3 regions of the Pseudoalteromonas sp. MER144-MNA-CIBAN-0113 genome follow, and region 1 is predicted to be linked to each of the others. Evidence: predicted binding sites of a transcription regulator. Region 1 holds the regulator's gene; each other region holds the start of a gene.
What was found. Region 1 encodes MetJ, which represses methionine synthesis genes. Its sites were predicted from a motif close to TAGACGTCTAGACGTCTA; they were not measured.

Region 1 (5,462 bases):
CTCAAATGCAGGTAACGTGAGGTTATTTGTGTTTAAAGTTAAATAAAATTCGGTATTTCACTATTTTAATTTAAGACTAAAAAATACGCTTTATAAAAATAGAACAAGGGCAAAAAGTACCTGTGTTTTTCATTTTTATGACGAATTTATATTTTAAAAATGTCAGGATAATCTAGGGAAGTTGCTGATAAATCACTTAAAATTAACAGTTCTAGCATATAACAGGATAGACCTGATATTGCTTGGAATTTAAAAATAATAAAGGTATCGTAGATTAAAACTACCTCTCACTTTAACTTAAATTGCAGGATATAATCGCGTTATGTCAGATTTTCGTGAACAAGCACTACATTACCATGCCCATCCCGTTCCAGGTAAAATCAGTATTGAGCTGACCAAGCCCGCTGAGACGGTTAAAGACCTCGCGCTCGCATACAGCCCCGGTGTCGCAGAACCTGTTCGTGAAATTGCCGCTGATCCAGCAAATGCCTACAAATATACTGGTAAAGGAAATATGGTTGCGGTTATTACTAACGGCACCGCAATTTTAGGCTTAGGTAATTTAGGTCCACTGGCTTCAAAACCCGTTATGGAAGGTAAAGCGCTACTATTTAAGCGTTTTGCAGGGTTAGACTCTATAGATATTGAAGTTAAGCACCGTACTACCGAAGACTTTATTAACACGGTGGCTAATATTGCCGACACTTTTGGTGGAATTAATTTAGAAGATATTAAAGCGCCCGAGTGTTTTGAAATAGAAAAAGCGCTTATAGAGCGTTGTAGCATTCCTGTTTTTCATGATGATCAGCATGGTACGGCTATTGTAACGGCTGCGGGTATGCTAAACGCGCTGGAAGTACAGGGCAAAGCAATTGAAGATGCAATTATTGTATGTTTAGGTGCCGGCGCTGCAGCTGTTGCCTGTATGGAGCTTTTAATTAAATGTGGCGCGTTGCGTGAACATATTTATATGTTAGATCGCAAAGGAGTTATTCATACGCGTCGTGATGACTTGAATGAATATAAGCAATTATTTGCAAACAATACCGATAAACGTACTTTACAAGATGTAATTGAAGATGCCGATGTGTTTGTGGGTGTATCGGGCCCTAATTTATTAGCCCCTGAAGATTTAAAATTAATGGCTGATAGACCCGTGGTATTTGCTTGTTCAAACCCCGATCCTGAAATCGATCCGCAATTAGCACACGCTGCACGTAACGATTTAATTATGGCTACAGGTCGCTCTGATTATCCGAATCAAGTTAATAACGTATTGTGTTTTCCGTTTATTTTCCGTGGTGCGTTAGATGTACGTGCCAGTGAAATAAACGACGAGATGAAAATTGCTGCTGTAGAAGCAATTCGTAGTATTGCTAAAGAGCCCGTACCGACTGAAGTGCTTACTGCCGCAGGCATCGACAAATTAGAGTTTGGTGCTAAATATATTATACCAAAACCAATGGATCCACGTTTGTTACCACGTATAGCTAAAGCGGTTGCGCAGGCGGCGGTAGACTCTGGCGTTGCACAAATTGATATGCCAGAAAACTACATGGCGTAATTGTTAAGTATAAATTAGCGCAAAAAAAACCTCAGCATTTGCTGAGGTTTTTTTGTATAAAGACCCTTCTAGTCTTCATTTAAAATAGGCACTTCTAGTCCCATTTCTTGCATTATTTTCTTCACTTCTTCAGGTACTTTTTCTGCGTTATCTTTACGCAAATCATCATCATTAGGCAGCGGTTGCCCGGTAAACGCATGCAAAAACGCTTCGCATAAAAGCTCGCTATTTGTTGCATGACGTAAGTTGTTTATTTGACGACGAGTACGTTCATCAGTTAATACTTTTAATACATTTAGCGGGATCGAAACGGTGATCTTCTTTACTTGTTCGGATTTTTTCCCGTGTTCTGCGTATGGGTGAATATATTCACCATTCCATTTAGCCATAAGATGTATCGTTGCCTCAGATTATAAATTGCTCACACAGCATCAAAGCGTGTAAATATGCGTGAAATTCTATCGGTTTAAAAAAGATAGTCAAATACTAGTTATTTAGCTATCTAGACATTTAAATGTTTTGACATCTTAAATTGCATGCGCTACCTTTTAGACGTCTAAACATCCAAATTAGTAAAGGTAGCGAAAATGAGTGAAAAAAATAAGGCAACAATTGCTGTTCGTAGTGGAATAGAAGCCGACAAACAGCATGGTGCGGTTGTTCCACCGCTTTATTTATCAACAACTTACTCATTTGCTGACTTTGATACAAAGCGTCAATATGATTATGGCCGCAGTGGTAACCCTAATCGTGACATTTTGGCTGAGGCGCTCACGGAGCTTGAAGGTGGCGCTAAAGGCATTATTACCGCAACAGGCATGGCAGCCGTTCACCTAACAACACAATTACTTAATAGTGACGATACGTTAGTGATCCCTCATGACTGTTATGGTGGCAGCTATCGCTTATTTACTTCGCTAGAAAAGCGCGGCTTATTAAAACTAGAAGTGGTCGATTTTACCAAAAGCGACAGTTTGACACGCATCCTTGCTATTAAACCTAAGCTGATTTGGATTGAAACACCTAGCAATCCTATTTTACGCTTAACAGATATTAAAGCGGTAACTGATACAGCTAAACAGTGTGGTGCACTGGTTGCCGCCGACAACACATTTTTATCGCCAGCATTACAAAACCCGATTAAGTTTGGCGCTGATATTGTGGTGCACTCAACCACAAAATATATCAATGGCCATTCAGACGTTGTTGGTGGCGCGGTTATCGCAGCGACTGCTGAGTTAGGTGAAGAGTTAGCGTGGTGGGCAAATAACATTGGCATCACCGGCGCGCCATTTGATAGCTATTTAACGCTCAGAGGCTTACGTACTTTAAACGTGCGTTTAAGGCAACACCAAGAAAGTGCACTCGCCATTGCACAGTATTTAGAACGCTCCCAGTTTGTTGCCCAAGTTTACTACCCAGGTCTTGAATCACACCCTCAACATGCGCTAGCTAAGGCGCAGCAGCTTGGCTTTGGTGCTATGGTTAGCTTTGATATAAAAGGCGATATAAACGATGCTGCAGCGTTTTTAACGCGCTTAAATGAATTTAGCTTAGCGGAATCATTAGGTGGAGTAGAAAGTTTAATTTGTCACCCTGCGACTATGACCCACGCCGGCATGGACGCAACCGCGCGTGCAGAAGCCGGAGTAGGCGACACGCTTATTCGTATTTCGGTGGGTATTGAAGATGTAAATGATTTACTCGCTGACTTAGACAGGGTATTTAATTTGGTGCGCCCAGGACAAGCCGATCCCGGCCTATCGGCAAAAAGTGGTGCTAGTGAATCATTTGGTTCAGCAAAGTTAAACGCGGCGCATCCGGCGTTATGGTAGCGCATACCAATCTTCAAAATACAAAACATAAATGCGAGTCGGTATTAATATGGTAAATCAGGTTCATAAATTTGGTGGTTCGAGTTTAAGCTCAGCGGATCGCTTTAAAAGTGTCGCAAATATTATTTTAACTCATGCTCAAGCTGGGGATTGTGTGGTGGTATCGGCTGCCGGTAAAACCACCGATACCTTAGTTAAACTGTGGCAAAGCTATCAACAGCAAGACACTCAAGCTATTGCTGATATTGTATTGCTATTGAGTAACCATCAAATAGCTCTGATTGAGCAATTATTAATAGCTAACGCTAAGCACCATGCGCTTGATTTACTTGAAACTGAGCTCAGTATTATTACCAAGCAGGCTAAGCAAGGAACATTAGCTGAAGCTGCGTTATTAGCACATGGTGAATTGTGGTCTGCAAGGTTACTAAGCGCTTACTTAGAACAGCTTAACGTTAGCGCTTGTGCCCATGACGCTAGGCAGTTATTTACGTTAGATGCCGGACAGCTGCAGCATGCTAATAATCAGCAGCAGTGCTTAAAAGCCATACAGACGAGTAAAATTAATGTAGTTACGGGGTTTATTGCGGCTGATTTACATGGTGAAACAGTGACCTTAGGGCGAAATGGCAGTGATTACAGTGCCACTTTATTAGCGCGGTATTGCAATGCTAAAAAAGTCTCTATTTGGACTGACACTCAAGGTGTTTTTAGTACTGATCCGCGTAAGGTTGCTAATGCGGTTAAGTATGCGCGAGTGTGCCGTGATCAAGCTAATTTATTAGCGAGGTTAGGTAATCCAGTATTACACGCTAAAACATTATCGCCATTAAAAGATACCGATATAGAATTAGTTGTTCGCAGTAGTTACGATCCTCAAGGCAGTCATACCGAAATAGTTAAACTAGGAATGAGTAAACAAAAACGCTTTTTAACCACAGTAAATAATGTGGATTTACTCATTGTTGATGATCTGAGTGAAGGCGAAGTAGCACATGTTAGCCAACTTATTCAGCATAGTTTGCATCACTTTGAACACGAAGGCGAAATCTACTTACTAGTCCCTGCGTCAGCGACACATCAGGTGGCTAATTATTTTGCTGGCCGCGCCAATATTAGTGAGTCAAACTTAAATGGGGTGGCGATTATTGCACCTGATCAAGAGGTAGCGCCGCTTGGTAAGCAAAGTGAAGCCTTATTACAAACACAATCTATCCAGCCTCGGTTTACCCATTACGGTGAGGGATATACGTTACTATTAACCGATCAAGTACTTGAAAGTGATGTGCTGAGCCTGTTACATGACAAGCTCATTAATAAAGCACAAGAAATAGCTTTAATTATTGCAGGACTTGGTAATGTAGGTGCTGAGTTTATGCGCCAATTACCTGCTCAACTAGCACGCTTATCAACTGATTTTAACGTCAAGTTAGTAGCGCTTTTACGCTCAGAGCAGATGCTGGTGAATGCTAATGGATTAGACTGTGAAAGCTGGCAACTTCAATGGGAAAACCATGCAAGCTCCTATAGACAAGCCGATTTATTGTCATACATAGATACTCTTGAGTATGAACATAAAATAGTGATCGACATTACCGCCAGTGAACATTTTAGTCAGCTTTATAGTAAGTTAGCTGAATTAAACTGCCATCTAATTAGTGCTAATAAATACGCGGGAACCGCGTCGCTTTCGTGGTATCAAACACTACGTGAAAGCCTTGCTCAACGTGGCTTACATTGGCGTTATAATGCAAGTGTAGGGGCCGGACTACCGATTAATTTTGCCTTGGCTGATTTACAAAATAGTGGCGATAAAATAACGCGAATAGAAGGCGTGTTTTCAGGCACGCTGTCATGGTTATGCAGTATGTATGATGGCAGTAAAGCGTTTTCAGATTTAGTTCTAGAAGCGCAAGCTTTGGGGTTCACAGAGCCGGATCCTCGAGAAGACTTATCTGGACGAGATATGCAACGTAAGTTGCTTATTTTAGCGCGTGAATTAGGTATTGAATTGGAACTTGATGACATTTCTTTATCCGCTTTGATGCCCGATGAGTTAAGTG
Region 2 (5,462 bases), on a different contig from region 1:
ACCGGCATTACGCCAAGTCAGTTAAAAATATAATTAAAAACTAGCCGCTTGCTCAATAACAATGCCATGGCGCTTTGCTAGGCGCTGATGATCTCTGTCATAGCCTCCACCAATCACAGTGGCAACAGGAGTATTATTTGCAAGGCAGCGTTTAAGCACTAAGTGATCGCGCTTTTCTATCCCTTGCCAACTAATATCCAGTTTGCCTAAGCCATCCTCTTGCCAAATATCAACGCCAGCATCGTATAAAACAAGATCCGGGTTAAGCTCGTGTAATAAAAATTGCAGGGTATCGTCAACAATACCTAAGTATTCAGCGTCTTGCATATTATTGGCTAAACCAATATCTAAATCGCTAGGGGACTTTCTAAATGGGAAGTTTTTCTCACAGTGTATTGAACAGGTAAACGCATAAGGTTGATGAGCCAGCATGGCTGCCGTGCCATCACCTTGGTGAACATCTAAATCAAAAATCAGTACGTTAGTCACTTCACGGTTTTGAATTAACGTCTGTGCGGTAAAAGCTAAATCGTTCACCATACAAAAACCCGAGCCAAAATCACTGTGGGCATGGTGAGTGCCGCCCGCTAAATGGCACGCAAGACTACTTTTAAGCGCTAAACGCGCAGTTTGCAGTGTCCCTAATGGGGCGGTAAATGTGCGGTTCATTAGTGCTTGCGACCAGGGTAAGCCAATACGGCGCATGGCTTTTTCATCTAGGCGATTATGCCATAAATCGTGAATGTAGTTTTCACAGTGTACTATTTCTAGCTCTTCTACACTACCATGTGGTGGCTCTATGATATTGCTGCCAGCAAGCCCAAGGGTTTTAACATGCTGGTATAGCTGCGCAAATTTACTCATTACAAAGCGGTGTTTGGGATCAAAACTAAACGAGTAATTAGGATGATAAACTAAAGGTAGATTGGGATTTAGACTCATATCTGCGTCGTTTAATTATTTTTGGTTATGGTAATCAACTTCACGCAGTGCGTCTATTTATGTTTGGTAAATAAGCGTTTCAAGCTCACGGTGTAATAATGTTTCATCAGCAAGGTTTAGTTCAACCAAGCGCTTTAAATGCGTAATGCTGTCTATATCAATGTTATGACATTTAAGACCAATATGATTTTCTTCTATATGACGAATAACCACCGGCATTTTTATTTCAATATCGCTTTGTGGCAAGGTAAAGCGCAATATTGCTTCGTCATTTTTGTTGCCTGTAAAGGCATCGCTTTTAGTGATCAGTGCACCATGTAAAGAAATATCTAATAGGGTACATGCATACTGGGAGCTAGCCGTTTCCAATTGCGCTGCTGTAGAGAACATAATACGAGAAAATTGCCGACGGTTTTGCATAATCATCTTATAAAGTTTTTATTTATAATAAGCATAGCTGGTAATGCCCAACACGCCAATTTGCTCAAAGATAAAAATAGCTCGTATAAAAAAGCCCCGCATAAAATGCAGGGCTTTTAACTTATTCACTGTGGCTGCTAGCCAATTTTTTTGTACTTAATACGCTTGGGCTGTGCAGCTTCTGCGCCAAGGGTCTTTTTAAGCCACTCTTCGTACTCAGTGTAGTTACCATCAAAGAAGTTAATTTGGCCTTCGTCACGGTAATCTAAAATGTGTGTAGCAATACGGTCAAGGAACCAACGGTCATGCGAGATACACATGACACAACCAGGGAATTCTAAAATAGCATTCTCAAGGGCACGTAATGTTTCAACGTCCAAGTCATTGGTTGGCTCATCCAGTAGTACTACGTTGCCGCCTGCTTTTAACAGCTTAGCTAGGTGTAAACGGTTGCGCTCACCACCAGATAAGTCTTTAACAAACTTTTGTTGATCGTTACCTTTAAAGTTAAAACGGCTAACATAAGCACGGCTTGGGAACTCAAAGTTACCAATTTTTAGTACATCTTGGCCGTCAGAGATTTCTTGGAATACTGTTTTGCTTTCATCCATGTTGCCACGGAACTGATCAACTGTTGCCAGTTCCACTGTTTCACCAATGCTGATATTACCGCTATCTGGCTGCTCTTCACCGCTTAACATTTTAAATAGCGTTGATTTACCTGCACCATTGGCACCAATAATACCCACAATAGCGCCCTTAGGCATGCTAAAGCTTAAGTCATCAATTAAAACGCGGTCGCCAAAGCTTTTATGTAAGTTGTTTACTTCTAATACTTGGTCACCTAAACGTGGGCCAGGTGGAATAAACAATTCATTGGTTTCGTTACGTTTTTGGTAATCAGACTGTTGTAGTTCGCTAAACTGCGCCATACGTGCTTTTGACTTAGCTTGACGACCTTTAGGGTTTGAACGTACCCATTCAAGTTCTTGTGCAATTGATTTTTGACGTGCTTTTTCAGATTTTTGCTCTTGTTGTAAGCGGGCATCTTTTTGCTCAAGCCAAGACGAGTAATTACCTTCCCACGGAATACCTTCACCACGGTCAAGCTCTAAAATCCAGCCAGCAACATTATCAAGGAAGTAACGGTCATGCGTTACTGCCACAACGGTGCCTTCGTAGTCATGTAAGAAGCGCTCTAACCAGGCAACCGACTCAGCATCTAAGTGGTTAGTTGGTTCATCGAGAATCAGCATATCTGGTTTTTCAAGTAACAAACGACAAATAGCAACACGACGGCGCTCACCACCCGATAGGTGCTCAATTTTAGCATCCCACTCAGGTAAACGAAGTGCATCGGCAGCACGCTCTAATACGTTATCGATATTATGACCATCATGCGCTTGAATAATCGCTTCTAATTCACCTTGCTCTTTAGCCAGTGCGTCAAAGTCAGCGCCTTCCATTGCGTATTCGTTATACACTTCGTCAAGGCGGTTAAGGGCATGTTTTACTTCACCCACAGCTTCTTCAACAATTTCACGAACTGTTTTGCTTTCGTCCAAAACAGGCTCTTGCGGCAAGTAACCAATTTTAGTGCCTGGTTGAGGGCGAGCTTCACCTTCAAAATCTTCATCAACACCTGCCATAATGCGTAGTAATGATGATTTACCAGAACCATTTAGACCTAGCACACCAATTTTTGCACCAGGGAAAAAATGCAACGAAATATCTTTTAAGATAGTGCGTTTTGGTGGTACAACCTTAGATACTCGACTCATCGAGAATATAAACTTATCAGGTAAAACCATGGAAGAAGCCTTCAAATAATAATAAAAATTTCAATGCTGTATTGTAGTGGCTCACAGGTGAAACAGTCAACGAATGGCACTGTTTTAAAGTACATATTCAATTTATACAAACCACGTGAATAAATTTCATTTAGACATCTATACATCTAGAGGTTGATATTTTTCACATTCTGTTCATAATGAGAGCGTATTAATTCTCGGTTTTTATGAGCAGGAGCTTTAAGAATGCCAATTACAGTAGAAGACGAATTGCCAGCTATTGCACGTTTACGTCATGAAAACGTGTTTGTAATGCCAAAAACGCGTGCAAAAACGCAAGAAATACGCCCTATGCGTTTGGCTATTCTTAATCTTATGCCTAATAAAGTAGAAACCGAAGTTCAGTTTATTCGCTTGTTGGCTAACTCTCCGCTGCAAGTAAATGTAGAGCTACTGCGCCTTGACACGCATCGTAGCAGTAGTAACTCAGAGCAACACTTAGATACCTTTTATCGTTACTTTTCAGAAGTGAAAAAAAATAATTACGATGCACTATTAATTACCGGTGCGCCTTTGGCACATTTAGAGTATGAAGAAGTGGCGTATTGGGAAGAATTCAAAGTGATTATTGATTGGGCCGAGCAGCATGTAACTTCTACTTTGTTTTCGTGCTGGGCTGCCCACGCGGCTTTATATCACCGTTATAATTTAAAGCGCGATTTAAAAGAAAATAAACTGTGTGGGGTGTTTACCCATCAATGCTACTTTGCCCATGGTGCACTTACCCGCGGCTTTGACGATACCTTTTTAGTGCCGCACTCACGTTATGGCCACATAGATATAGATAAAATAAACGCTTGTGAAGAGCTGGTGGTATTAGCGGGCTCTGAACGAGTCGGGGCTTATTTACTTAAAAATAAATCGGGCAGCCAAGTATTTATTACCGGCCACCCAGAATACGATGCCGACAGTTTAAAAGCCGAATATGAGCGCGATTTACAAAAAAGCCCTGATGCGCCAAAGCCCGAAAACTATTTTCCTGATGACGATACCAGCAAGCAACCGTCTAAAACATGGCAAAGTCACGCGTTTTTACTGTTTTCAAACTGGTTAAATTATTACGTTTACCAAACCACACCCTATGATATTAACTTAGTTAGCCAAGACGTAAGGACTAACAACTATGCCGAGTAATCCTCAAAACAATAAGCATCAAGAGCTAAGTGCTACGCTCAAACAGCGCATTTTAATTTTAGATGGTGCAATGGGAACCATGATCCAAACGCATAAGCTTGAAGAGCAAGACTACCGGGGTGAACGTTTTAAAGATTGGCACGTGCTTATTAAAGGTAATAACGATTTATTAAGTCTAACCAAGCCTGAAATTATTACTGATATACACCGCAGCTTTTTAGCCGCCGGTGCCGATATTATCGAAACCAACACCTTTAACTCGACTACCATTTCGATGGAAGATTACGACATGTCGAGCATAAGCCGTGAAGTTAATTTAGAGTCAGCTAAGTTAGCCCGTGCTGTATGTGATGAATTTAGCGCTAAAACCCCAGAAAAACCGCGCTATGTAGCAGGCGTTTTAGGGCCAACGTCTAAAACCTGTTCGTTATCGCCGGATGTAAACGACCCCGGCTATCGTAATATCACCTTTGATAAATTAGTGACTGCGTATGTGGAGTCGACCCTTGCACTTATGGAAGGCGGTGTAGATATTATTTTAATCGAAACAATATTCGACACGCTTAATGCAAAAGCCGCCTCATTCGCGGTAGAAGAAGCGTTTGAACAAGCAGGGCGTACATTACCAGTGATGATATCAGGCACTATCACCGACGCCTCAGGCCGCACGCTTTCAGGGCAAACCACCGAAGCATTTTATAACTCTATTCGCCATATTAAGCCGCTTTCAATTGGCTTAAATTGCGCGCTAGGGCCAGATTTACTACGCCAATACGTTGAAGAGCTATCACGCGTGTGCGAAACCTTTGTTTCTGTTCACCCTAATGCGGGCTTACCCAATGAGTTCGGAGAATACGATTTAGAAGCAGACGACATGGCAAAAGAGATCATAGATTGGGGTAAATCGGGCTTTATTAATATTGTTGGCGGTTGCTGCGGCACTACGCCTGCGCACATTCGTGCCTTTGCCAAAGGGCTTGAAGGAACAGCACCACGAAAATTACCAGAGCTTGAAGTGCGCATGCGTTTATCAGGCCTAGAAGCCTGTAACTTAAATTAAGGAGCCGCCAATGACCCAACAAATTGCAGTATTTACCAATGTCGGCGAGCGTACTA
Region 3 (5,462 bases), on a different contig from region 1:
AAGGCGATTACCAAATTTATCAAATGCCACTAATGGCATTAAAACGTAATCAAGCTCAGGTAATGGGCATATTTGAGAGCAATTCAGCTTAGGCTCCAAGATACCATAGCGATTTGCTCTCATGGGTGAGTTTTTTTCATAGCGTTGAAATAGTAAATTAGCCCCATTAAATGGATGGATTATGGGCAGGTAAATAGCCTGGTCAGTGTTCCATAATTCATTAATTAACAATGATGTATCTAATTCTCCATCATTACTTAAATAAAGCGCGATATGGCTTTTTTTGGCCGGATTTATGCTTTTTAAGTGTTGAATAAAATTCACTTTAAGCGATTCGGCGGCTAATTCTTGCTGGTTTTTTGATAGGTTATTACGTGCTTTACGAATATCGTGTCTTATTTGTGCGCGATTATTACTCATTAAATAACTTAACCGTAATTAAAAAGAGAATAAATTAGGAAATAATAAGTACGTAGCAAGTACAATAAGCAATATTACGGCTGTAGAAATCAGCGAATATAAAACAAGGTTGCCGCGTTTTTTGGGCTCAGTAGAGAGTGGCTCATCTAGCATTAAATCGTCATCTTCCCATACTTCATTGTTTTCATCAGGTAATGATAATTCAACTTCAGGGAGGCGTTGCTCAATATCTTCTAGTTTTTCTTCAAGGCGAATTAGGCTACTGGTAATGTAATCTAGGGCGTCAAATAAGCGCTGATCTCGCTGGCTGTCGTAAGCTGTTTGAGGTGCCGTTTGTGTAGCGGCAGCTTGCTGAAGTTTGCTTTTAATCCCCAGCGTTGAAAGTAACTTAGCTTGCTTGAGTGCTTTATCTTTGGGGCAAGGGGCAAATAACGGTTTGCCATCAAAAAAAGCAGCCACTTTTTCTGGCGAGGTTTTCAGCTTTTCTGTCAGTGCAGTGGTCACTGCTTGGCTGTCTGCACCTTCTGCAAGTCCTACAAATATAACACGAAAATTGTCGGCCATTTTTTATCCCTAATACGCTTTATTGTATAAGCAGAGTATATACCTAAAATGTTAAACAGTTCGAGACTGTTTTACGACTAACTTAATACACATAGCAAAACGGCCCTAAAAAGGGCCGTTTAAATATTAGCTAAGTGGCTTATAGCCCAGCTGCTGCACGAAGTGCGTCTGCTTTATCTGTGCGTTCCCATGGGAATTCGTCACGACCAAAGTGGCCGTAAGCCGCTGTTGGAAGATAAATAGGGCGCTCAAGGTCAAGCATTTGAATTAGACCGTAAGGGCGTAAGTCAAAGTGTTCACGAATAAGTTCAATTAAACGCGCTTCTTCTAATTTACCTGTGCCAAATGTTTCAACACTGATAGAAGTAGGCTCTGCAACACCAATAGCGTAAGACACTTGAAGTTCACACTTATCAGCAAGGCCTGCAGCAACAATGTTTTTAGCAACGTAACGTGCAGCATAAGCCGCTGAGCGGTCAACTTTTGATGGATCTTTACCAGAGAAAGCACCACCACCGTGACGAGCCATGCCACCGTATGTATCTACAATGATTTTACGACCAGTTAAACCACAGTCACCCATTGGGCCACCAATAACAAAACGACCCGTTGGGTTAATGAAAAATTTAGTTGCGCTAGTAATAAGCTCAGCAGGAAGTACTGGCTTAATAATTGTTTCCATTACCGCTTCTACTAAGTCATTTTGCGATACATCTTCGCTGTGCTGAGTAGAAAGTACGACGGCATCAATACCTACTGGCTTGCCATTTTCGTATGCAAATGTAACTTGTGATTTTGCATCTGGACGTAACCAGTTAAGCTCGCCGCTTTTACGAACTTCAGCTTGACGCTGCACTAAACGGTGAGAATAAGTAATTGGAGCAGGCATTAATACTTCAGTTTCGTTACATGCGTAACCAAACATTAAGCCTTGGTCGCCAGCGCCTTGCTCTTCAGGGCTTGTACGGTCAACACCTTGATTTATGTCTGGAGACTGTTTACCAATAGTGTTTAAAATTGCACACGAATCGGCATCAAAGCCCATATCTGAGTGTGTGTAACCAATTTCACGTACTGTTTTACGTGTAATTTCTTCGATATCAACCCATGCGCTAGTAGTGATTTCACCACCAACCATAACCATACCGGTTTTAACGTAAGTTTCACACGCTACACGGGCATGAGAGTCTTGCTCTAGGATAGCATCAAGTACCGCATCAGAAATTTGATCGGCGATTTTATCCGGATGACCTTCAGAAACAGATTCAGAAGTAAATAAATGTTTTGCCATTGTAATTATGCTCACAAATATTGCGCTTCACAAACGTCGGTATTAGCGCTAAAAAATTAAGGCGCGTATTTTATCTAAAACAAGTGAACTTGCATAGTTTTTTTACGCCTAGACGTCTAAATAAAATATCTAATAGTAAATGGTTCTTAAAAAATATTCATAATGTCCTATTTTTATGGGTTTTTAATTGCACACAGCCCCTACAATAAGTAAGAATGGAGGTATATAAATACCCGCGCAAATACATATAAAGGTAGGAGAATTCATGCCATCTCGCAAAGAACTTGCAAATGCTATTCGCGTCTTGTCAATGGACGCAGTACAAAAGGCCAAATCTGGTCACCCTGGAGCCCCTATGGGCATGGCTGATATCGCAGAAGTATTATGGCGCGATTATCTAAAACATAACCCAACAAATCCAGAGTGGGCTGACCGAGATCGATTTATACTCTCAAATGGTCACGGTTCAATGCTAATTTATTCTCTATTGCATTTAAGTGGTTATGATTTACCACTGGACGAAATTAAAAACTTCCGCCAAATGCACTCTAAAACACCAGGCCACCCAGAATATGGATATGCGCCAGGAATCGAGACTACTACGGGTCCATTAGGTCAAGGGATCACAAATGCCGTAGGTATGGCAATTGCTGAAAAAGCATTAGCCGCTCAATTTAACCGTGAAGGCCATGACATTGTTGATCACCACACTTACGCATTTATGGGTGATGGTTGTTTAATGGAAGGTATTTCTCATGAAGCCTGTTCGCTTGCTGGTACATTAGGCCTAGGCAAGTTAGTGGCATTTTGGGATGACAACGGCATTTCAATCGACGGTGAAGTTGAAGGCTGGTTTAGCGATGACACACCAGCACGTTTTAAAGCATACGGCTGGCATGTAATTAGCGACGTTGATGGCCACGATAGCGATGCTGTAAGTGCTGCAATTAGCGAAGCAAAAAGCGTGACCGACAAACCAACACTAATTTGTTGTAAAACAGTAATTGGATATGGCTCACCTAATAAATCAGGTAGCCACGACTGTCATGGTGCACCACTAGGTGATGACGAAATTAAAGCATCTCGCGAGTTTTTAGGTTGGACGGGCGATGCATTTGAAATCCCTGAAGATATTTATGCACAGTGGGATAACAAAGAAAAAGGTCAACAGCTTGAAGCAAGCTGGGACGAAAAATTTGCCGCATACGAAAAAGCATACCCAGAGCTTGCAGCAGAATACAAACGCCGTACACATTCAGAATTACCTGCTGATTGGGCTGAAAAGTCACAAGCGTACATTGAAGAGCTACAAGCAAACCCTGCAAACCCTGCATCACGTAAAGCGTCGCAAAATGCATTAAACGCGTTTGGCCCGTTACTACCTGAGTTTATGGGTGGCTCTGCCGATTTAGCAGGTTCAAACTTAACAATTTGGGATGGCTCTAAAGGCTTAACGGCAGACGATGCAAGTGGTAACTACGTTTACTACGGTGTGCGTGAGTTTGGTATGTCGGCAATTATGAATGGTATTGCACTTCATAAAGGCTTTATTCCTTACGGTGCAACGTTCTTAATGTTTATGGAATACGCACGCAATGCGGTTCGTATGGCTGCATTAATGAAGCAACCAAGCATTTTTGTATACACGCACGATTCAATTGGTTTAGGTGAAGATGGTCCAACTCACCAACCAGTAGAGCAAATTGCCAGCATGCGTTTAACGCCTAACCTTTACAACTGGCGCCCATGTGACCAAGTTGAGTCGGCAATTGCATGGCAACAAGCTATTGAACGTAAAGACGGTCCTACATCATTAATCTTTACTCGCCAAGGCTTAGAGCAACAAGCACGTGATGCACAGCAATTAAGCGACGTTAAAAAGGGTGGTTACATCCTAAGTTGTGACGGCAACCCAGAGCTTATTCTTATTGCTACCGGCTCTGAAGTACAACTAGCGCAAGACTCTGCGAAAGAGCTACGTGCGCAGGGTAAAAAGGTACGTGTTGTATCTATGCCGTGTACTGATGCGTTTGAAGATCAATCGCCTGAGTACAAAGAAAGCGTATTACCAGCAAGCGTTTCACGTCGCGTAGCGATTGAAGCGGGTATTGCTGATTACTGGTACAAGTACGTAGGTCTAAATGGCGCCGTAGTCGGTATGACCACCTTTGGTGAGTCGGCACCAGCTAACGAGCTATTTGAATTCTTCGGCTTCACCGTAGAAAACATCGTTAACAAAGCAAACGCATTGTTTTAAGCAACTGCTTTAACATTTAAAAGCCCGCGCTGTGTAAACAGGGCGGGCTTTTTTATGAGTTATACTTTTATCACTTCCTCTAAAGCGCAGCGTCTCTTCGTCCTCTTTGTGCATAAATTACCAAAAGATCTGTTCGAAGCTCGTAGCCCGTTGCTCGAAGCAAATTTCCCTATAAAATCGTTAATTTTTTAACCTTTTGGCTTCTAAATGAGTAATTTTCAAAGCACTTAACTTGCAAGCCTTTCTCGTATCAGGCACTGTGAGCATAATTAAAATTATAAACTTAAATAAACAGGAGTGAGGATGTCTCAGTTTGATAATGTAAGTGTCGTTAAACAGGCCAACGTATATTTTGACGGTAAAGTATCGAGTCGTACCGTGGTATTTGGTGATGGCAGTACAAAAACATTAGGTTTTATGCAACCCGGTGAGTTTGAATTCGCAACCAGTAAAAAAGAATTGATGGAATTAAATGGCGGCCAATGGGAAGTGTTACTGCCAGGTGAGAGTGAATGGCAAACAATGTCGGCAGGTGAATCATTTAACGTAGATGCTAATGTTAAATTCCAAGTAAAAGTCGCTGACTTTGCAGATTACTGTTGTTCATACACCGAATAAATATATAGTTGATTAAATTATCAGCACTTCTGAAAGGCCGCTATCACGCGGCTTTTTGCATACTTAATGCTAAATGAATGATCTAAATCAGGTGCGGTAATAAATAATTGCTAAATTTAGCTATTTTCTCTTGTGTTAATTCGTTTAGCCCCCAATACTAACTGTGAGGTAACATAAAAAAGGATACCCTATGAAAATTAATCTTTCTGGTCACCATGTTGACGTTACTGATTCTATTAAAGAACACATTAACGAAAAGTTTTCTAAAATTGAGAGTCATTTTCCATCATTGATAGCGCTCGACATTATTCT

Region 2: the regulator MetJ is predicted to act here: its motif matches at 3,305-3,322, upstream of AAEY57_RS11685 (homoserine O-succinyltransferase).
Region 3: the regulator MetJ is predicted to act here: its motif matches at 2,377-2,394, upstream of metK (methionine adenosyltransferase).

Annotation. Positions count from the first base shown of each region.
Region 1 is NZ_JBEOOG010000007.1:15,569-21,030, reverse strand. It holds gene AAEY57_RS03120 (malic enzyme-like NAD(P)-binding protein) at 323-1,564, shown strand; gene metJ (met regulon transcriptional regulator MetJ) at 1,633-1,953, opposite strand; gene metB (cystathionine gamma-synthase) at 2,152-3,399, shown strand; gene metL (bifunctional aspartate kinase/homoserine dehydrogenase II) at 3,449-5,462, shown strand, end outside.
Region 2 is NZ_JBEOOG010000040.1:22,175-27,636, forward strand. It holds gene AAEY57_RS11665 (AraC family transcriptional regulator) at 1-33, shown strand, start outside; gene AAEY57_RS11670 (histone deacetylase family protein) at 34-942, opposite strand; gene AAEY57_RS11675 (PilZ domain-containing protein) at 1,000-1,362, opposite strand; gene ettA (energy-dependent translational throttle protein EttA) at 1,500-3,173, opposite strand; gene AAEY57_RS11685 (homoserine O-succinyltransferase) at 3,399-4,346, shown strand; gene AAEY57_RS11690 (homocysteine S-methyltransferase family protein) at 4,336-5,406, shown strand; gene metH (methionine synthase) at 5,417-5,462, shown strand, end outside.
Region 3 is NZ_JBEOOG010000068.1:5,699-11,160, reverse strand. It holds gene AAEY57_RS15215 (5-formyltetrahydrofolate cyclo-ligase) at 1-420, opposite strand, end outside; gene AAEY57_RS15210 (hypothetical protein) at 439-984, opposite strand; gene metK (methionine adenosyltransferase) at 1,124-2,275, opposite strand; gene tkt (transketolase) at 2,541-4,532, shown strand; gene ppnP (pyrimidine/purine nucleoside phosphorylase) at 4,836-5,150, shown strand; gene hpf (ribosome hibernation-promoting factor, HPF/YfiA family) at 5,341-5,462, shown strand, end outside.